2 regions of the Aestuariivivens sp. NBU2969 genome follow, and region 2 is predicted to be linked to the other one. Evidence: riboswitches for the same ligand, from Rfam matches in the RefSeq annotation. Region 2 holds a riboswitch; the other holds the start of a gene.

Region 1 (11,878 bases), on a different contig from region 2:
TTGAAGAAAAACAAGCAACTGTTTGGGATAGGGGTACATTCTTAGACAACTACATTACCAAAGACATTCGCATTAACTGTTATGCCATTGATAAATTTTTTGTTGAGCTTGTTTATGATGCAGGACATAACACTATTACAGAAGTAAGAAGTTTTAAATACGGTAATAGTCTTGATAAGTATGCTCCAAAGTTTTAGCTAATCAATTTCTTTGCAATTGGAATGTCAGCTGGAGCAAGTTTCCAATTCAATAAATCATTTGGTTTTACCCATTCATATTTATCGTGGTCCGTGAGTTTAAAATTAGAAGTTTTATAAATGCATTTATATACTATTAATTCTATGGAGAATTTTTCATAATGATGTTCAGAAATAGTGAAGAAACTTTCTATTTTAACTTCCATCTCTAGCTCCTCTTGAAGCTCTCTAATGAGTGAATTTTCATTTGTTTCATAATCTTCCACCTTTCCTCCAGGAAACTCCCAATAGCCTTCTAGGAACTTCCCTGGCTTTCTTCTACATAATAGAATTTTATTATCCTTATAAATTACTCCGCAAACAACCTTAATCAAACCCATGGCTTTTTCTATGGTATGAAAGATTATTGGTATCAATCTGATGTTTCTTATCAACCAATAAATCACCTGTCACTTCCCCCATCAATTTATAATCATCTGTAATAGCAAAAGAGCCTTTATCAAACATGACATGGTGATTTGGGCACATGCAAAGAAGGTTTGCAAGGCTATCATCCCCATTATGAGGTTTTCCTAATGGACGAATATGTGCTCCTTCAGAATAAAACCCACTTGGAGTTTTTATAGCCGTTCCGCAAACTTGACATTTATATTTATATAGGTTTTTAACATCAAGTGCAATCTTGGTATCTCGTACTATCCGTAAAACTGTTCCTGCTATTCTTTTTTTATCTCGAACACCGTGGTCCAATTCAGTTTCCTCTGCTGACTTTCTAGTATCGTTGGCTCCAGAATAAACTAACCTAAACCTACAGATTTTGTGTCCGCTTTTACCTTTTTCTTGCCAAGCATCAACCACACTATATAAACCAGCATATGTGTAACCACTTTTAGGGGAGAAGTCTGAATTATGCTTATGTCCTCGAATAACTCGAACAGGTAAACCTTCATTCATGCATTTAAGTAATCCTGCATTTCCTCTATTACTCCAAGATTGGTCCGCAACTTGCTTTCCTGTTTTGGGGTCATTACCACCTGCTCCTGTATATATTATTTCATCACCTAAATCTTTATCATCTTCATAACCACCTGAAAGTACAATTGCCGAAGTTCCTTCATTTCCATTACCATCTATTCCAGCACCCCAGCTTCTATGAAAACTTGTTGGCATCATTTCTTTTCGTCCTTCAAACCAATGTCCTTCTTCAATTCCAGGAATTTCACCGAATACTATTGCTCTAGGCATATCGTTATATTAAATTCTTAAAGAGTAAATTTAGAGAAATAGCTAACACTACACAAACCTGCTGGGTGTTTAATTAACTTAATAATATTTCCAAAATAACCCTATATTTAAATCATCATTACGAACCTCTTAAATAAGGTAGCAACCTGCAATAACAAGCAAAGGTGCTTTAACAATGAGCCATTATAAAGGAAAAAAGTGTTTTTTATTACCTCTTTCTTATCAATAGCTTTATTTAATCGTCATGGTAATTGATATTTAAATTATTTATTATGGACAATCAACTCATTAAATTAAAAGTAAAACAAGTATCCTCTGGGAAGCATAATTCCTTAAAAATTAAGGAGACCTTTATTGAAGCTTGTATAAAGCTAGATACTTCCATTTTTGAACCATTGATTGATGAAGACCAGTATTTTGAAGACTTAGATAAGTATAGATTTTTAAACTCAATGAAAAGTCAATTTGACTATTTAAAAAGCATCGGAATAGAAGAGGTCAAATTGGTAATGGGAACATGTAAAATGTGCTATGTTGGAGAGAGAGTATATGAGTTTTACATTGAACCTAATCAAGGTAAGCCAGCTTTTGCTTATAATATCAAAGAAGAAGATGGGAAAATAAATGATATTTTCAGATGTAACTATAGTGATGGTTATGAGCGAGATGCACATAATAATAGAAATCCAGATATCACATACCTTTTTTAATCAAAGCATAAACTAATAGTTTATGCGTTAACTATTCTTTAATATATCATTATACTTAGAAAGAATCTTATTTGAAAAATAAAAAATGGATATACGCACTCATGATTATTGTTCTTGTTGGAGCAACAAGCTTGATTCTGTTATATAAGAACAACGTTTTTTACAAAGTTGGAGATGTGGTGGACAGCTTTAATGGTATTAATGTGTATTACAACGCAAGTGTTAGTAATGTGGAAGGTAGAAATCTATCGAAAGATAATTACAACATCGGATTAAAGTATCAGTGTGTAGAGTTCGTAAAACGTTATTATTATGAGTATTTAAATCATAAAATGCCTAATAGCTATGGACATGCTAAAGACTTCTTTAATACAAAGCTTAAAGATGGAGAATACAACAAAGACCGAAATCTGATTCAATATTCAAATCCTAGTTTAAGTAAACCAAAGGTTAATGATTTAATCATTTTTGGGGCAACTAGATTTAATAGCTATGGACATGTGGCTATTGTCTCTAAGGTTATGGGTAATGAAATTGAAATCATACAGCAAAACCCTGGTAGGTATGGTAAATCTAGAGCAACTTTTGAACTTGTAAAAACCAACAATAAATGGAAAATTATTAGTAGCTCAGTTTTGGGAAGATTAAGAAAACCGTAAGAGGCAATAAATAATAAATATAAAGTGAACACCTACTTTAACTAAAAATTTTACTTAAAAACAGAAAACTGTAATTATGGTAAATGTGTAATACGCATGTAGAGAGCGTTTTTTAGGGCATTTTTTATTGCTAAAAAAAGCCAAAATAAGCCTTTTCTTGATACCTTGTCTTTCCTGCAGATAAACAAAAACTAAATATCATGGAAAGACAATTTTCAATAAAAAGAGCATTTCTGGATTTACTATTTATCAAAATTCAGCTTGAGAAGATATTCAAGGGAAATCAGAAATACAAGGAGCTAATAGATTTTATGATGTCCAATGATTTTTTAGAATCTGACGAACCAATACCTTCTTTAAAACAAATTGGTATCGACTTGGATTTAAAGCCCTATACTTTGAGAAAACTAATACAAGACTTATATAATGAGGTCTTTGATATTGAAAAAGAGAATTTCCTGGTATTTAATAAGACTGAAATATATTTCGACCTAAATTATTTTGAAAATGACAGAGGGTATTTTAAGTGCAATAATTTACCATATCTGCCAAGGGTAGGTGAAAATATTGATATTCCTTTTTTGCACGCACAGGTAGGTACAAACTATTTTTATGTAGACCATATTCGTCATAGTTTTGAGGCTGATATTCAAAGAATATTCATAAGCCTGAAATCAGGAATGTACAATAAGTACTTTCATTATGAAAAGTATAAAGCTTTTGAAGAAAGGAGAATTAGTTCTCATGACTTATTCTATAAAAATGATGTCACTATCAAGAGGAAATTGGGATTAAAATAATTTTAAGAAGATTAATTCTAAATTGAAAAAAACTTGTAATATACTGTAGGAATATACAGTGTAATTTTTATCTTTATTCCAGGCGTTAGTTTAAATAAGGCTCTATCTATCTCTCAAAGTTATGAGAATTAATATAGTTTGTGACTAATGTCATAAATTAACTATAGCAATTAACCTACATTTAGCAATCTTACTTTAATTTAAATATAGTAATGAGCAAACAACCAAAACCTGACTCGAAAAAATATACCGACCTAATATCTGAAATAGAAAAGGGTCATATTAAAATCCCAAAATTTCAAAGAAACTTTATTTGGAGTATAGATAAAACCGCCAAACTCCTGGATAGTATTTTAAAGGGGTATCCAATCGGTACATTTATACTATGGGAAACTAATGAGAGGTTAAATGATATCAAAAACATTGGGAATCTAAATTTACCTCCTGTTCCAGACGATATTAAGGTGCAATATGTTCTTGATGGTCAGCAAAGAATAACGTCCTTGTACGCAGCTTATTTAGGGGCACAAATACAAAAGGAAGGAGAGAAAAAAATTACGGATTATTCGGGAATTTATGTAGACTTGGAAGAAGATATTTATAGTAATGACCAACAAATTGTTGTCTCTGAAAAGCCTAATCAAGTTTATATTTCTTTAAATGAAGTATTAAATTTTAATGATAATTTATTGACCATAAAAGAGCGGTACTCAGACCAAGATTTTAAAAAAATTCACGAATACTCTCAAGCTTTTTCAACTTATGATTTTTCAACAATAGTATTAAGAAAGGAAGATATTGATTCTGCTATTGAAGTTTTTACAAGAATTAACACAGGAGGACAGACGCTTACTCTTTTTGAAATAATGTCGGCAAAGACCTATGATGAGGGACAAAATTTTGATATGGAAGATAAGTATCAAAAATTGCTTAAAGAGCTTTCTGCAATTAAATATGATACCATTTCAAGTTCTGTTATACTTAGCTCTCTTGCACTTGTTTTAAGTAAGAATAAAGAATGCAAACGTAAGGTTATTTTACAGCTAGATAAGCAGAGAATAATTGACGCATGGAACAATCTAATCTCCGCACTTAAAGAGAGCATTGATTTCTTCCGTTCAGTATATAGGATTCCCGTATCCGCTATTCTTCCATATGATTCGTTATTAATTCCTTATGTTTATTTTTTCTATATAAATAAAGAACGTCCTCAAGGAGAGCAAATCAAATACCTAGAGGAGTTTTTCTGGAGAATTGCTTTATCCTATCGTTATTCAAGTGCCACCGAATCAAAATTAGCACAAGATGTAAAAAGAATAGATGAAATAATATCTGGAAAAAGACCTATTTATGATGACTTTAAAGTCTATTTAACCTCGCCTAAAGATTTGATAGAAACTAGTTTTAGTGCAGGTAGCAGCTATTGTAAAGCCATTCTTTGCTTATTAGCTTACGAAGAACCTAAGGATTTTCAAGATAATGGCAAGGTAATTTTGGACAATTCTTGGTTAAAAGCCGCCAATAGTAAAAACTATCATCATTTCTTTCCAAGGGCTTACTTGAAAAAACATAATATTGGAAATGCAAACAGCTTGGTTAATATCACTTTGGTGAGTGCTGATATAAATAAACGTAAAATAAAGGCAAAGGCTCCTTCTGTTTACATTAGTGAGTTTAAAGATATTAACGATGGGCTTTTACCTACCCTTAAATCTCATTTGATTAAGGGTATTAGTGAGTTTGGTATAGGCAGTGATGATTATTCCATTTTTCTTAGGGAAAGAGCAACATTGATGTATAAAAAGCTTTCCGATAGAATTGATTTAAAACATCGAGTGAGTTCCAAGGAGCAGGGGATTAAGGAATTGATACTTACAGGTGAAAGTGATAAATTAGAATTTAAATCCACTTTAAGGTATGATTTAAGAGAAGGACAATTGAATAAGAAGCTAGAAAGCGTAGTTGCAAAAACTATATCTGCATTTCTGAATGCTGATGGTGGTATTTTGATAATTGGCGTTGATGATGATGGAAACATACTAGGGTTAGATAAAGATTTAAGTACACTAAGCAAACAAAACTTAGATGGATTTGAACTTTATTTGAAACAAGTTATTAAAAAGTTCCTTGGTGGTAATTTCGAAAAACATTTAAAAATCACTTTTCCAACAGTTGAGGAGAAGGAAATATGTTTAATAAATATTTCAAAATTCGGAAAGCCTGTGTTTTTAAATTTTGAGGGTAGAGATAGTTTTTATGTTAGAAATGGAAATTCTTCTATTCCATTAAATAGAGAAGAGCAGAGCAATTATGAAAAATTGCATTGGAATTAAATACATCAATGAGATTATATAGCTTGCAAAATTTCCTCAGCACCAGAGCTTTTAACTTGTGTCATGAAAACGACCTAAACTCTTTTGGAGACCTAATTAAATATTATTTTGAAAATGGTAATTTTTTAGCCTTAAGAAGGTGCAGAGAAGATTCTAATAAAGAGCTGATAGATTTATGTGAGAAGTATAAGCACATGTTTTTAAGAAACCAAAATAAAAAGGTTGAAGAGAACACTTTTGAAAAGATAGTGTTAAATCTTTCACCTAGTAGGAGAGACCTTATTGAGAAATTTATTGAAGTTAATTCATCCCAGTTGTCTCGTAGAAGCCAGAATGCTCTTCGACTTCATTTAAATGGAAACTTGACTCTTGCTTCTATATGGGCTAAAATATTATCAGTAAAACCCTTTGATTACAACAGTATTGAAAATGCAGGAACCAAATCAATTTCCGAAATAAAACATTATATAGAAATTATAAAGGATTTTATAATTAATACATATAATGAATCAGGTACTACAAATTTTAAATTGAAATCTTCTTTTGAAGAATTATTAGAAGGGTTGTCAGAAATACATATCAAACCTATTAATAGTTACATAAAATCCAATTTTAAAAACCTTTCTGTTAGAAGTAGTAATGCCTTGAGAAAAATGCTTAAGGGTGAAATTACCTTTTACTCATTTAGGAAACATATATTTTCAGTTAACGATTTTGATTTTTTAAATATAGATAATGTTGGGGTAAAATCGGCATCGGAATTAAATCAATTCACTGACAGGTTAAGGGAATTTATTAAGGAGGTTTCCACCAAATCAAATGAAAAGGAATTAAGGAATAAGAATAGAAATTTATTCTTTAAATATAACTTTGGTATTGAGAATATTCCTATCAATATTATTGAGAGCAATTCTTATTTCAAGGTTTGCGATTATATTCTCAAGTGTGATAATTTATTTGATTCAAAATTTTACCAGATTATAATGTCTGGAATAAAGATTTACAATGGTCAGAAAATACTATCCAACGAAGAAATAGGAATTTTGGTTAACCTAACTGCTGAAAGAGTTCGGCAGCGAAAGGAGACGTGCTTACATAGCTTACTTTCAATATTATATCCCTTAAAAAAATTAGATTATACCTTTAATCATTATAATTTAAGTTTAGAGCATGAAATAATATGTATAAGTAAAGAACAAGCAGAATTAATAAATAAAACCAGTAACACTAATTTTAATCAAAATTTTTGTGGTCTATTACTAGCCCCTTACTTAGATGATTCAATTGATATACTTGGCGTTCTAGAAGATGTTTTTCAAGAACGAGAAATAACTCATCGTAACAGACATGAATGGAAAAATATATATCTTATTAAGAAAAAACTAAATGTATTATTTGACTTTGTCAAGTTCCTAGATGAAATATCTTTAAAACTTCGTGAGCGTAATGAAGCAACGTACAACCTTTCGATGGAGAGTTGTTTTAACAAATTTAAAAAATGCGACTTCACTGAATTAAAGAAACAAATATTTATGGTTTGTGAATTTCTATTGATTTATGAACTAGGTGTTTTTTTTAATGAGGAGAACAATATTGTAATTCGTAGAAACACAAAATTAAAAGTTCATGAGTATGCTTATAAAGCATTAAAGAAACTTGATAAACCCTCTAAAGTAAACGATATATATGAATGTGTTATTCTTCAAAATCCAGATTATAAAACTAGCGTAGAAAGCATAAGAGCTTCAATGAAAAGAGAACATGGATTTGTGCCTATAGGAAGAACCAGTGTTTATGGATTAAAAGAATGGGAGGATGAAAAAATAAATTTTAAAGGAGGAACCATTAGGGAAATAGTTGAAGCTTTTTTAACAGGGCAACCTAAGCCAGTTCATATAAAAGAAATAACAAACCGTGTTGTTAAGTATCGACCCAAAACCAATGAAAATAGTATTATGACTAATTTGAAATTAGATGAATCAAATACTTTTTCATTTTTTAAGGGAGCTTATATTGGTATAGCCAATATGAAATATGGAGAGGAGTTTGAGTTAATTATTGAGTCCGAAACTAAACCAAAGCGAACTTGGATGGAAAGTTATGATAGCATTAGCAGTTTTGTAAAAACCTATAACAAGTTGCCTTCATCAAACAATTGTCCAGAATCAGAGCAAGTGCTTTATAGATGGCTATATGTGCAAAGAAAAAAATTAAAGGCTGGTGAGCTTAAAATTAAAAGAGCTTCATTAATAAAAGACTTGATTAAGAATTATGATTATGAAATAAACACAAGAGAACGTCTAAAATTTAGTCTTAATGACTTATATGGATTTGTTATTTCATATAAACGCTTGCCTAGTCCATCTATTGATGAAGAAAAACAATTATATCATTACTATTACAGGCAAAGAAAGTTATTTGATACGAAGAAGATGAGTACATATGATAAGAATTTGTATTCTTTAATTTTGGCTGAGTTGGACGATAATCAATGGTCATTATTTTAAGATGGATGAAACAAAAAACATAAAAGAAGAAATTGAAAAATCCATCAAAAAAGGGATTGCCTTTTTTCAAAAACTGTCAAGAAAACAAAAGGACAAGATTTTAACTTTATTACGTAGGGTTCAAGAAATACAGAATTCAAATTTAAGCGGCACGGAGAAAGCTAAAGAAATTAAAAAGATTATGTGGACAAAACAATCCGTTAAATCTAAGCTTTTTATAGGAGGATTTTTAGGGACAATTATAGGTATTGCTGTTTTTGGAACAGGGGGAATTGGTATAGCAGGTCTTGGAGGTGCAGTGGGAATCTGGGGCTTCTTAGCAGGAACTGCTGGTGGAGTTATAGTATCCTCACTGATACAGAATTTTGAAAAAGATTTTAATAATGATACTAAAGAAAATTAATTCAGAATTATTTGAAATAGATCTAGAGATTAAGCAAATTATTTTTGGAAATACATTTATTGATAAATTAACTGGATATGACAAAATCAATTATACGACATTAAAAGTTAAATGCACTGATTGCACAGTAATGATTTTTAAGAATGATATTAAATCCTTCTTTGGTATAAAGCCAGGTGATTGTTTTATAGTTATTGCTAAAAAATGGAAAGAGAATGTTTATAACTTTATAAAGTTTTCAGAAAAAGACGCTTCTAAATCAAAGATGTTAGATAGTAAAATCCTTTCAGCCTATGATAAATACATGGATGAGTTTTTTGATGAATTAGAGAAACATAATACCTATGAAGATAAAATGGGAGGAGGTTTTTCTTTTATTGACTTAAATGAACCTATGATGGATTATCCAAAATTTAAAGAATTGTATTTGAGTGGATATAAACCTAGAATAATGAAATGGTTTGGATAAAAGATTAAAAAATGAATACTTTTTTCCTTATTTATATTTTGAAGAAAGGCTACTATGTTTTCTGATTTAGATGACTGGCTTTAATAAAGATTGAGTTGTAATGAACGAACTGAAGAAAATAGAGAAGAAATGGAAAAATCAGTTCAAAGATTCTGATTTGGTGAAAGCTGGAATTTATCAACCGAATATTGCCAATCAGTTATTTCATGGTTTTGACGACGATTCTATTCATTTTAAAGATTTTCCTGTTGGTTTTGAAGATTTTAATGACGACTACAACCATTCTAATCCCCTAAATGAACTTGACACCGTTTTAAAATACCTATCCTTTATTGGTATCACTTTAACAAAAAGTAAGGTGGAAGATGTGATTTCTTCTGGGAAACATGATAGCCATACGTTTTTGAAAAAAACCTACTATTTACTTAAGCAATTATCACGGTATGGGGAAGATTTGAATACATCTGACCCTTATTATGACAATATAGGAGATTTATTTTTCTTTATGAGAATTGAAGGTAGCGAAACAGAAGCTAATCAGCAATTATCACTTTTTGAAGAAGTTGAACTTCCAGATTTTTATAATAAGTATATAGAACTACCAAAGAATTATTCGAATGATACAGTAGCTATTAATTTATTTAAAGAGATTGAAAAGTCTAACGAGTCCTATTTCATTACTGGTAAAGCAGGGACGGGAAAATCGACATTTATTCACTATTTCACTAAGGAAACCTCTAAAAATACTTTATTATTTGCTTTTACTGGGATAGCAGCAATAAATATTGGAGGACAAACATTACACTCTTTTTTTGGATTTCCCTTCAAACCTCTTTTACCTAAGGACAAGGAAATAAAAAAATACAATCCCAATTTTCAGAAATATAAAATATTACAAAAAGCAGATACCATAATTGTTGATGAAGTTTCAATGTTGAGGTCTGATTTATTAGAGGCTTTAGATTATTCATTAAAAATAAATGGAGGTGAGCAAAATAAGCCTTTTGGTGGCAAACAAATGTTATTTGTTGGAGATGCCTTTCAGTTACCTCCTATTGTAGAAAGAGGTGATTCTATACAAAAACATGTTTTTTCTGAAATATATGATAGTGAATATTTCTTTGATGCTCCAGCTTTCAAATCACTTCAACCTAAATTATTTGAACTTGAACAGGTTCATAGGCAATCAGAAGAGAATTTTATAAATAACCTTAATAAGATAAGAACTTATGAAGCTGACTCAAATGTTCTAAATTTCTTTAATAGAAAATATAATCCTCATTATTCTCCTGATATTAATGATTTTGTAATGATGCTAACAAGCAATAACTATATTGCTAATGAGGAAAACAATAGAAAATTATTCAAAATCCCCTATGGATTAAAAAGCTTCCAAGCTACAATATCTGGAGATTTTAAGGAAGACAGGTATCCAACTCTAGCTACATTAGAATTAAAAAGAAATGCACAAGTAATGTTTGTGAAAAATGATTCTTACTCAAATGGTAGAAGATGGGTTAATGGAACCATTGGAAAAGTAAACTTCATTAAAGAGAATAGTATTGAGGTTGAGTTAGCTAACGGACAAACATATGAGGTTGAGAGAGAAACTTGGGAAAATAGAAAATATCAATGGGACAAATCTAAGAGTTCAATTACATCTAAAGTTATAGGCACATTCACTCAATTTCCATTAAAATTAGCCTGGGCTATTACAATACATAAAAGTCAAGGATTAACTTTTGACAAGGTAAATATTGACCTGGGAAGCGGAGCATTTGTAAATGGTCAATTATACACAGCTATTAGTAGATGCAAAAGCATAGAAGGTTTAACTTTAAAAAGAAAAATAACAAATTCTGATATTATTGTTGATTCTAAATTAGTTGAATTCAATAAGTCAATTTCCAGAGGCAAAATAAATGATTTTAAAAGCCCCTCTTTTCTAAATAAGACTATCAAAAATGTATTTGATGTTTTCGAAAAAACAATTTCATCATCTAAAATAACAAAACCTAAAACTAAGCTTACCAAATATAGGTTAAATTCAGTTCTTGATTTTGGCATATACGAAGGAGAACAACTTGAAAATGCATTAAAAAAAGAGCCTAATTATATCTTAAATTTATTAGAATTAGAACATTTTGTTATAGCTCCATCTACTATTGAAATTATAGAAAAGAGGATAATAGATTTTAAAATTTCACTTGAAAAAATTGAAGAAATGAAATTAAAAAACAACTTATACTTAGAACAGAACAATTTATAATTTATGAAGGATAAAATTATTAATGAACTTACCATCTTAAGAAAAGAGGTGGATTTGTTGGAGAAGAATCAATCTTTTCGCAGAAAACCAGCGGAACCTACTAAGCCATACAATTATGAGTTCAAAATTATAAAAAAACCAAATTTTCTTGATTTGAAAGGTTTCGGTTGTGGGGCATCTATTGTTTTAGTGCTTACTCTTTTTATTAATTGGGTCTATTTTGATAGCAATTATGGCGTTGAGATTTTTTTTGTACTATTATCTATATTATTAATATACTCTTTAT
Region 2 (11,878 bases):
AATCGTATTCCTAATAGTACAGACATAAGTGTAATACCCAAAATTAAAAGCTTGGCCAACCCCACCATTAAGGAAATAGTAAAAACCTTAAATGGTAACGTCCTTTTTGGCAAAGAATTAATAAACAACCAATCCGAAAGCTTTAGTGTAGGAGCTATGCAACTGCGCAACTACCTTGTTCATTTAAAAGAAAATGCTTTAGTAATTACCCCAGGAGACCGTGCTGACCTTATTTTAGGTGCTTTACAGGCCAATATATCAAAAAACTATCCTAAAATTTCGGGTATTGTTTTAACAGGGGGACTCATTCCCGAAGATCCTATTTTAAAACTTATTGAAGGACTTTCTAGTATTGTTCCCATTATTTCTGTGCAGGGTGGCACCTTTGCTGTGACCAATGAAATTGGAAAAATTAAATCGAAGATCTATGCCGAAAACATTGATAAAATCCAAACCTCAATTGCTACGTTTGAAAAACACGTAAATACAGAAAAACTGGCTAATGATTTAATTACTTTCGAATCGGATATTTTCACACCTAGGATGTTTCAATATAACTTGTTGCAACGTGCCTTAAAAAACAAAAAACATATTGTACTCCCAGAAGGTTACGACGAACGTGTATTGAGGGCAACCTCTAGATTGATCGATGCCCAGGTAGTAGATATTACCTTAATTGGAGAAGTCGACAAAATTAAAGAACGTATCGTAAAATTGGACATTCCTTTAGATATTACTAAAATAAATATTGTCTCTCCAACAAAATCACCCTATTTTGAAGATTACGCACAAACCTTCTATGAACTTAGAAAACATAAGAATGTAAACCTACAAATGGCTAGAGACATGATGACGGACGTGTCCTATTTTGGCACTATGATGATTTATAAAGGACATGCCGATGGCATGGTATCTGGTGCAGTACATACCACTCAACACACTTTACGTCCAGCCTTACAATTTATTAAGACCAAACCTGGGGTAAATATTGTTTCTTCTGTGTTCTTCATGTGTTTAGAGGATAGGGTATCTATTTTTGGTGACTGTGCCATAAACCCAAATCCTAATGCAGAGCAGTTGGCAGAGATAGCCATATCCTCAGCTAAAACCGCTAAGGATTTTGGCATAGAACCAAAGGTGGCCATGCTGTCTTATTCCTCTGGTGCTTCTGGCAAGGGTGCCGATGTGGATAAAGTGAGAACTGCTACCGAAATCGCGAAACACAAAATACCAAACCTTAAAATTGAAGGCCCCATACAATATGATGCTGCTGTAGATTTACGGATTGGTAAAAGTAAACTACCGGAATCCGAAGTAGCAGGTCAAGCCAGTGTATTGATTTTCCCAGATTTAAACACAGGAAACAATACCTATAAAGCGGTACAGCGAGAAACTGGAGCATTAGCTATTGGCCCTATGCTTCAAGGGCTTAACAAACCTGTTAATGATCTAAGTCGTGGTTGTACTTCTGACGATATTTACAGTACTGTTATAATAACTGCCATTCAAGCCCAAGATCTATAAGTTATGCAAGTATTAGTTTTAAATTCCGGAAGTTCATCGTTAAAATTTCAATTGTTCTCCATGCCGGAAGCCACTATTTTATGTTCTGGACTTATTGAACGTATTGGGTTCGAAGATGCCAAATTCAAATTCAAAACAAATGGAAAAACCATAGAAACGGTTACACCTATAAAAAACCATAAAATAGGCTTGGAGCTTTTGTCTCAACAACTTTTAGATAACAACACAGGTATTATTAAATCTCCAGATGATATTGACATTGTTGGGCATCGCGTTGTACATGGCGGGAAACATTTTAGTGACACCACAGAGATTACCGAAGCCGTTAAAGCCAAGATTAAAGCCTTATCTGCTTTGGCACCTTTACATAACCCAGCCAATTTAGAGGGTATTGAAGTTGCCGCTACTATTTTTCCAAACGCTAAGCAAGTGGCTGTTTTCGATACAGCTTTCCATCAATCTATTCCAGAGTATGCATACAAATATGCTATACCTAACGATTTTTCGGAAAAACACAACATTCGCGTATATGGATTTCATGGCACAAGCCATAAGTACGTTTCAGAACAAGCTGTTAAATATTTAGGAAAAGAAGATTCAAAAATCATAACCATACACTTAGGAAATGGGTGTAGCATGACCGCTATTAAAGATGGTAAAAGTATTGACCACTCTTTAGGATTTTCACCTGTTAGCGGGTTAATTATGGGAACACGTTCTGGTGACATTGATCCTGCGATTATTTTTTATTTAGCCGAAAAATACAAATATAGTTTAGATGAAATCAATACACTTCTACAAAAGCAAAGCGGCATGTTCGGTTTAACTGGGTTCAGTGATTTAAGGGAAATTGAAGCTGAAGCCCAAAGAGGTAACAAAGCTTGCCAATTGGCTTTGCAAATGAATGTGTATCGCATAAAAAAATACATTGGTAGCTACGTTGCCATTTTAAACGGATTGGATGCTATTGTATTTACAGCTGGTATTGGTGAAAATTCTGTGTTAATTAGAAAAATGGTTTGTGAAAACCTAGATTTTCTTGGGATTATATTAGATGAAGAAAAAAATAAAGAGCGATCTGGCCAAATTAGGGAAATAAACGCATTACATTCAAAAGCAAAAATTTTAGTCATTCCTACAAATGAAGAGTTAGAAATTGCCAAGCAGGCTACGGGATTATACCAATCATAAAAATCTATTTCGACACTAGCCTCTACTATTTTTAAAGGTTGCATTCCTATAATAGATAGAATCTCTTGCACAGTCTCTATTTCAGAAAGTTAGGAAAGTACTCTAATCAAAAAAGATTCTTCAGTCGACTAAAAGCCTCCATTCGAATGACAAATTTTACTCAAAAATTAATTGGCCTTTATACAATTCCTCCACTTCAACTAAAGGAGGCTCGTTAACTGAAATCACATTGCCCGTACCTGAAATTTTTCCTTTTAAAGATTGTTGTGGGTTAACAATCATATCGTTAGAACTGCGGTTCCACAGCGTCACGTTTTGAGCTACCAAATCACGACCCTCAAAACGAGATGTTCCTGCGGCAAATGTAATATGTAAGTTATTGGTTTTGCCCGAAATATAGACATTGGACAAGTTGTTAAACACCAATCGGAATGTATTGTTATCTATCTGTAATTTAAAATTAGCATTGGCAAAAGTGTCTGGCGCATTAAAATCTTCGGATAAAATGGTTAAACTGGGATAAGTCAATACCCCATTGGAACTAATATCATACTGTGTGGAACTTCGTATTTCGGTAATATTGGGCGAAGTTACATAGACTTTAGTAACCCCATAATCGCGTACATAATTGCAGCTATTGTTATCGGTTAATAATAATCGACCATCAATAACTACAGCTTTAACATCATTGATTAAGTTTTTTCCCGTTTCAATAACCACTTTTTGCTCCGTACCTTCCTTTACAATCAGTTCAATATCCCGATTCACCAGAACCTTATCAAAAGAAGCCAACACCATTTCCTGCCTAACTATGCTTCCCGTGTTTTGAAAGCAATCGTTTGCATCTTCACTGTTGCAAGCTACAATCAACATAAATGTAAGTATGTAAAGTATGTTTTTCATTACTGTCATTCCTGCGAAAGCAGGAATCTATATATTCATTATAGAGTTCAATTTAAAAGATTCCTCTTCTCAGGAATAACAAACTATAGTCTAACCCCAATTCCAAACTCAACCGCCTCAGCTTTTGCGCCATGTGATTTTAATGTCAAAGCTCCAAACCACTTGTTGCCAAAATAACGTTTAACACCTATCCTAAAATAAGTTCGTCCTTCAAAATCAAAAGGATAATAAACATAATACCCCAACTGTGACAATATGGATATTTTATTAATAAACAATTCATGTCCCACAAAAACACCAACACGTTTAAAATCTTCATCGCCTGAAATATTATCCTCTGGAAAAGCCACGCTTTTATAATAGATCAATTCCTTTAAAAAGTTTGAAAAAAACACATCTACCCCCAACTGTAAGGCACTTTTTCGATTAATGCGCTTATCGGTATAAGCCGAAACAATATAAAATGGAAATTGCCCGCTTCCCACTACATCACTTTCATTAACACCTGTTCTAAATACCAAGTTATACTTTATGGATTGCCTAAATCCTCTGTCATTTTCAATTAAAGTGTATTGATATTCAGGACTATTTTCTTCTAATCTATAAGTCACTCCTACATTTAAAGATATTGAATTAATACTGGTATTTGGAGCTTTTACATTAGCATTGGAATAGTGGATAAAAGATAAACCTGCTTGAAATCCAATGTTATCAAACAAACATTCTTTTTTGTAATTCAATAAAGCGTATGTACTACTCATAATATGCGTTCCAAATGCAATATTCCTAAAATTGTTCTCCTTATTATAAGGATTATTGGTATAAGCTAATCCCTGACCAATACGAAACATTAAATATCTCTTAAAAAAGTAAAAATTGTAATGAACATAAGCTGACACCACATTACCCAACACCTTATTTTTAAGGTTTTGATAAGCTATGGACATACCATAATCGGGATAGTTATACCTTTGCTCCCATGCATTGAATCCATAGGTTTTCTTATTCCATCCAAAAATAACGCCTTCAGGATGTCCTTGTATTAAATGTAGTATATCATTGTTATGTAATGCAATATTCCCGCTAAAATAATTGACATCAATAAAGGATGTATATGCTTTGTCCTGAGAAAAGGACATCCTACAAACTGCACATAAAAAACATAAAACTATTAGCCTCATGTAGATTGGTTCTCAGGCAAAAGTACATGAATTATTAGAATAACTCTGATGCTATCGCTTTAATGTTGTCACTTTTACCCATGGAGTAGTAATGCAAAAATGGTACGCCTGCCTCTTTCAACTCCTTCGACTGCTGTATAGCAAACTCAATACCAACCTGCCTTACCGCCTTATTATCCTTACAGGCTTCAACAGCGTCAATAAGGTCTTGGGGTAAATCAATTTTAAATATTTGAGGCAAAACCTGTAAATGGCGTTTTACTGCAATAGGCTTAATACCTGGAATAATAGGGACATTAATCCCTATTTCTCTAGCCTTGTTTAAAAAATCAAAATACTTTTTATTATCAAAAAACATTTGGGTTATAACGTAGTCTGCACCAGCATCTACTTTTTCTTTTAAACGTTTTAAATCGGTAGCCAATGAGGGTGCCTCCATGTGTTTTTCAGGATAACCAGCCACACCAATACAAAAATCATAATTATGTTCTGTTTCCACATTATCATGTAGATGTTGCCCTTTATTTAAATTTGTTATCTGTTCAACCAATTCTCTAGCATAAGCATTACCGCCTGTGGTAGGCACAAAATAAGGTTCGTCCTTTCTAGCATCACCACGTAAGGCAACAACATTATCAATCCCCAAATAATGACAATCTACCAGCACATATTCGGTTTCTTCCTTTGTAAATCCACCGCACAATAAATGTGGAATAGCATCTACCTTGTATTTATGCATAATAGAAGCACAGATACCAACAGTTCCAGGGCGCATACGAGTAATTCGCTTTTCTAACAGGCCTTTTCCCTTATCAATATAGACAAATTCTTCCCTTGATGTAGTCACATCAATAAAAGGAGGATTAAATTCCATTAAAGGATCTATATTATTATACAAGTCTTGAATGTTCATACCTTTTTTTGGTGGTATCACCTCAAATGAAAACAAGGTTTCTCCTTTTGCTTTCTTTATGTGCTCTGTTACTTTCATTTATGCTGATTTATTTCAGTATCACTTAAATTAGCCACGAATTTACAAATGATTCCCGATAGCCCTTTCTTTTTATTTAAAAAAATAAGCAATAGTTAGTGCAGTAACAGTAAGTATTAATAGCTGAACAAAGAATACTAATTCTGCTCTATTTTTTTTCATATTTTTTATTTTCACTGCAAAATTTGCACTAATTAAGTTTTATGCCGTTAGACGAAATACAACAAATTGTTAATTTATTATTAGGCGTCACTCTATTTATGCAGAGTCACACATTCTAATATATCTTTTGTGTTATTCTCGATACTTGCTTCACATACTCGAATTGAAAACAAAAGGATGTCGCAACAAACAATAATGCTTAAAGTTTATTGATCGGCAATATTAGGATGCAACCACTTTCTAGCTTTATCCTTATCAATACATTTTCTTAAGGCATAATCGGTAACCTGATCATCGGTAATTTTACCTAATCCAAAATATTTCGCTTCCGGATTTGCAAAATAATATCCTGAAACAGCTGCTGCTGGCCACATAGCCAAATTATCGGTAAGCTTGACCCCTATTAACTTTTCAACATCAAGTAACTGCCAAATGGTTTCTTTTTCTAAATGATCTGGACAGGCAGGATAACCTGGCGCAGGGCGAATGCCTTTATAATTCTCCTTAATTAAATCGTCATTAGTTAAATCTTCATCTTCAGAATAACCCCAATGCTTGGTTCGTATTTGCTTATGTAAATATTCAGCAAAGGCTTCTGCAAATCGATCGGCTACAGCTTGAACCATAATAGCATTGTAATCATCGCCTTTGTCCTTATAGGATTTTGCTAATTTCTGAGCTCCAAAAATTGCGACACAAAAGGCTCCAATATAATCGGTTTTGCCAGTTTCCTTAGGTGCTATAAAATCTGCCAAGGCAATATTTGGAATACCTTCCCGTTTTTTCAACTGTTGACGCAAGGTTCTGAACACGCCAATTTCCTTGCCTTTTTTTAGAACATAAATATCATCATCATTTATGGTATTGGCTTCAAATAAGCCAAAAACTGCCTTCGGTTTTAGCATTTGCTTGGCTACAATTTGCTGAATCATCTCTTGAGCATCATCATACAACTGCTTTGCCTGTTCTCCAACAACCTCATCGCTTAATATATCGGGGAATTTACCATGTAAATCCCAACTTCTAAAAAACGGACTCCAATCTAAAAATGGTAATAAATCCTTTAAAGTTAATTGCTTTAATACCTGAACTCCCAATTCTTTTGGCTTAACAATAGATGAATTATCCCAATCGATGACATATTTTTTTTGGCGTGCTTGAGTTATTGAAATATAAGATTTCTCTTTGCCCCGCTTTAAAAACTTAGTACGGAAATCTTCATAATCGGCTTTTAGCTTGGTTACATATTCACGGGACGTTTTCTTGTTTAACAAATCACCAACTACCGTTACCGCTCTTGAAGCATCATTGACATGAACCACAGCATTTTGATATTGGATATCTATTTTAACTGCAGTATGTGCTTTGGATGTGGTGGCTCCACCAATAAGTAATGGCAACTCAAAATTTTGGCGTTGCATTTCCTTGGCCAAGTATACCATTTCGTCAAGTGATGGTGTAATTAGTCCCGAAAGTCCAATAGCATCAACCCGTTCTTTTATGGCTGTTTCTATAATTTTTTCAGGTGGCACCATCACACCCAAATCTACAATCTCGTAGTTATTACAGGCCAATACCACACTCACTATATTTTTACCAATATCGTGTACGTCTCCTTTTACAGTCGCCATCAATATCTTGCCAACAGGCTCTTGCTTATCGGACTTTTCGGCTTCGATAAACGGGTTTAGGTACGCCACGGCCTTTTTCATCACTCGAGCCGACTTAACTACTTGTGGTAAAAACATCTTACCCGCACCAAATAAATCGCCCACAACGTCCATTCCAATCATTAAATGTCCTTCAATAACCTCTATTGGTCTATGGGCTTGCAGCCTAGCCTCTTCAACATCATCAATAATAAAAGCATCAATACCTTTTACCAAAGCATGGGTAATACGTTCCTGAAGTGGTTTTTTGCGCCATGACAAGTCAACGGTTTTTTCTTTGGAAACACCTTTTACTGTTTCAGCAAATTCCAACAAGCGCTCAGTAGCATCATCCCGCCTATCTAGAATAACATCTTCAACATGCTTTAACAAGTCTTTGGGAATATCGTCGTACACCTCCAACATAGTTGGATTTACTATACCCATATTCATACCTGCTTGGATGGCATGATATAAAAACACCGAATGCATGGCTTCACGTACCACATTATTACCTCTAAATGAAAACGACACATTACTCACCCCTCCACTAACGCTTACATTTTCTAAATTTTGCCTCACCCAACGCGTGGCTTCAATAAAATCTACAGCATTTTTTCGATGTTCTTCCATCCCAGTTGCCACTGGGAACACATTTAAATCGAAAATAATATCTTCCGATGGAAAATTCACCTTGTTTATTAAAATATCATACGAGCGTTTTGCTATTTCTATACGCCTTTCATAATTATCGGCCTGTCCTACTTCATCGAATGCCATAACAATTACCGCTGCACCGTAACGTTTAATTTGCTTGGCCTCCCAAATAAATTTGTCTTCGCCTTCCTTAAGTGAAATGGAATTCACTACACATTTACCTTGTACAACTTGTAAGCCTGCTTCGATAATCTCCCATTTAGAACTATCGATCATTATGGGTACACGACAAATATCAGGTTCAGCTCCAAGAAGATTTAGAAACTTAACCATGGCTTCCTTACCATCTATAAGTCCGTCATCAAAGTTAATGTCAATGATTTGTGCACCACCTTCTACTTGATGACGAGCTATATCTAAGGCCTCATCAAACTTACCTTCCTTTATCAATCGCAAAAACATGCGGGAACCTGCTACATTGGTACGTTCTCCGACGTTTATAAAGTTGCTGTTCTCGTTAAGGACTAGGGGTTCCAGTCCCGAAAGCTTCATGTATTTTGTTTGTTTTATCTTCATTATTAATATGTTCTACCACTAGAAAAGGCTTATAAAATGGTTTAACAAGTCTTTCCTTTTTTGATATTATCCCATTTACGGAATCCTATTTCATGATTTTATACCCTTTCCCAATTCACCAATAAGATATACTTTCGCATGCCTAAACACGTTTTTAACTTATGTATAACAGATCCTTTCATAGATGCTATAATATGCTAACTTCTAAAATCATCATTAATAACTAATGAGTCCCTTCGACTGCTTTCAGGGTGCCAAAATTACGAGGTTTATATTTCGCTGCTATATTGGCAATTACTTTAATATGTTCTGGTGTTGTGCCGCAACAACCTCCTATTATGTTTATTAAATTCTTTTTTAGGTATTCCTCTATTTGTTCACCCATTTCCTCTGGAGTTTCATCGTACTCTCCAAAGGCATTTGGTAGTCCTGCATTAGGATGTGCCGATATGGCAAACTCTGTTTTATTGGCAATGGCCTCTAAATGGGGCTGTAATAAATTGGCTCCCAAAGCACAATTAAACCCAATGGACAACAAAGGAATATGAGATAACGAAATTAAAAAAGCCTCTGCCGTTTGCCCAGACAAGGTTCTTCCAGAAGCATCTGTAATAGTTCCACTCAACATGATTGGAATATCGATTCCTCTTTCTTCCTTAACTTCTTCAATTGCAAACAACGCCGATTTGGCGTTAAGCGTATCAAAAACCGTTTCCACCAATAATAAATCGGCTCCACCATCAACAAGTGCTTCTACCTGTTGTTTGTAAGCTACGCGCAACTGGTCGAAGGTAACCGCTCGATATCCTGGATCGTTAACATCGGGCGACATACTGGCCGTGCGATTTGTAGGCCCAATGGATCCTGCTACAAAGCGTGGTTTATAAGGTTCTTTTTTTGTAAATTCAACTGCGACTTCCTTGGCCAACTTAGCCGACTCATAATTCAGTTCATAAACCAAATCTTCCATTTGATAATCGGCCATTGCTATTGTTGTTCCCGAAAAGGTATTGGTTTCCACAATATCCGCCCCAGCCTCAAAATATTTGGCGTGTATGGTTTTAATGGCTTCAGGTTGAGTAATGGACAACAAATCGTTATTCCCTTGTAAGGGTACAGGATAATCTTTAAAGCGCTCCCCCCTAAAGTCCGCTTCAGTAAATTTATATTGTTGAAGCATGGTACCCATAGCACCATCCAACACTAAAATACGATCTTGTAAAGCCTGTTTTATTTTCGACATTTCGACATTATTTATATCTATATGTCATCAAGAAAAGCTAAGAAAACACTTTTCGTTATCTTTCTAACAAAATACAGTTAGTAGAATGTAGCACCTTCTTTACCTTGTGTGATTGTTAGGAAAAGGGTTGCCAAGGTTTCAACGGGTCTATTCCCTCTACCTTTCTTGATAACACTAGTACATTTATGAACTGAACGGCAAAAATAGCAACTATATTTTTGTTATCCTATGAAATAAGAAAAAACTACTTTCATTACTCAAATAAGGTTGAAGATAAATAGCGATCCCCTCGATCACATATAACCGCTACAATAAGGCCTTCATTTATTTGTTCAGCGATTTTTAAAGCACAATACACAGATCCGCCACTACTCATCCCTGCAAAAACCCCTTCTTCCCACGCCAATTTTTGTGTGGTTTCCTTAGCATCTGCTTCTGTCACTTCAACAATCACATCGACTTTAGATCTATCAAAAAACTTAGGCACATATTCTTCAGGCCATTTTCTAATCCCAGGGATTCTGGAATTATCATCCGGTTGTGCTCCTATAATAGTTATGTCTTTATTTTTCTCTTTCAAATAGGTTGACACTCCCATTATGGTTCCGGTAGTTCCCATGGCCGATACGAAGTGTGTTATTTTACCTTGAGTCGCTTCCCAAATTTCTGGCCCTGTGGTTTTGTAATGCGCTTTCCAATTATCGTTATTTTCAAACTGGTTTAAAAGAGTATAGCCTTTTTCGTCCCTTAGCTTAAATGCCAAGTCGCGGGAGCCTTCAATCCCGATATCAGCTGGTGTTAAAATAACCTCAGCACCATAAGCTCGCATTGTTTTTACTCGTTCTACAGTGGAGTTTTCGGGCATAATTAGTATCATATTCAGCCCTAATAACTTAGAGATAAATGCTAAAGCAATACCTGTATTACCACTAGTGGCTTCAACCAAAGTACCCCCCTTTTTAATATCTCCCCGTTTTAAGGCTTCACTAATCATATTAAAGGCAGGTCGATCTTTTACACTTCCTCCGGGGTTATTCCCTTCTAATTTTAAAAACAACCTTACCCCTTTTTTTGAAATAAGATGTGTAGCCTCTACCAACGGCGTATTACCTATTTGACCAATGATACTATTTTCGAATGCCATTCTTTTTGGGTCTAATTTTTATTTCGGTTTGGTAAGTTACCAATGAATTTTCTGGAACCGATTGGGTAATCCATACGTTTGCACCAATAACACTATCTCTACCAATAACGATATCCCCTCCCAAAATAGTGGCATTGGCGTAAATACATACATTATCCTCGATGGTAGGATGTCGTTTGGTAGATGCCAAACTTTTAGCTACTGAAATACCCCCAAGAGTTACCCCTTGGTAAATTTTAACGTGATTGCCTATTATTGAAGTTTCACCTATGACAATACCCGTTCCATGGTCGATATAGAACGATTTGCCAATGGTCGCACCTGGATGTATGTCGATACCCGTAATACCATGAATGTACTCACTCATCATTCTAGGCAATATGTGGACCTTTTGCTTGTATAACTGATGGCTTAGCCTATAAATAGAAATAGCATAAAACCCGGGATAGGCCAAATAAATTTCCTGTAAACTATGTGATGCTGGGTCATTACGTTCAAAAGCTATGGCATCTAAATCCAACATAAGTCTTAATTCGGGCAATTTTTCCTTAAATGTATCCCAGTGTTCCTCACCCTTTTCAATACTTAATTTGGCAAGGATTTTAAGAAATGTCGATTCTAAATATGCTTCATATTCATTATGTTGTTCTTCATCAA

What was found. A riboswitch is a leader RNA that binds a small molecule or an ion and turns the genes downstream of it on or off. The one in region 2 is predicted to bind S-adenosylmethionine.
Region 1: linked by a shared signal. The riboswitch ahead of K7G79_RS07035 (hypothetical protein) and the one ahead of K7G79_RS02505 (homocysteine S-methyltransferase family protein) in region 2 are both predicted to bind S-adenosylmethionine.

The regions. Positions count from the first base shown of each region.
Region 1 is NZ_JAIOUU010000007.1:173-12,050, forward strand. Features, by position in the region: gene K7G79_RS07020 (hypothetical protein) at 1-197, shown strand, start outside; gene K7G79_RS07025 ((deoxy)nucleoside triphosphate pyrophosphohydrolase) at 194-577, opposite strand; gene K7G79_RS07030 (YDG/SRA domain-containing protein) at 564-1,442, opposite strand; SAM-I-IV-variant riboswitch at 1,553-1,650, shown strand; gene K7G79_RS07035 (hypothetical protein) at 1,715-2,152, shown strand; gene K7G79_RS07040 (CHAP domain-containing protein) at 2,224-2,811, shown strand; gene K7G79_RS07045 (hypothetical protein) at 3,012-3,611, shown strand; gene K7G79_RS07050 (DUF262 domain-containing protein) at 3,824-5,944, shown strand; gene K7G79_RS07055 (hypothetical protein) at 5,935-8,451, shown strand; gene K7G79_RS07060 (hypothetical protein) at 8,453-8,854, shown strand; gene K7G79_RS07065 (hypothetical protein) at 8,835-9,323, shown strand; gene K7G79_RS07070 (ATP-dependent RecD-like DNA helicase) at 9,424-11,592, shown strand; gene K7G79_RS07075 (YcjF family protein) at 11,596-11,878, shown strand, end outside.
Region 2 is NZ_JAIOUU010000002.1:166,334-178,211, forward strand. Features, by position in the region: gene pta (phosphate acetyltransferase) at 1-1,524, shown strand, start outside; gene K7G79_RS02480 (acetate/propionate family kinase) at 1,528-2,715, shown strand; gene K7G79_RS02485 (head GIN domain-containing protein) at 2,872-3,618, opposite strand; gene K7G79_RS02490 (acyloxyacyl hydrolase) at 3,702-4,799, opposite strand; gene metF (methylenetetrahydrofolate reductase [NAD(P)H]) at 4,834-5,790, opposite strand; gene metH (methionine synthase) at 6,159-8,834, opposite strand; gene K7G79_RS02505 (homocysteine S-methyltransferase family protein) at 9,058-10,077, opposite strand; SAM riboswitch class I at 10,130-10,252, opposite strand; gene cysM (cysteine synthase CysM) at 10,331-11,221, opposite strand; gene epsC (serine O-acetyltransferase EpsC) at 11,205-11,878, opposite strand, start outside.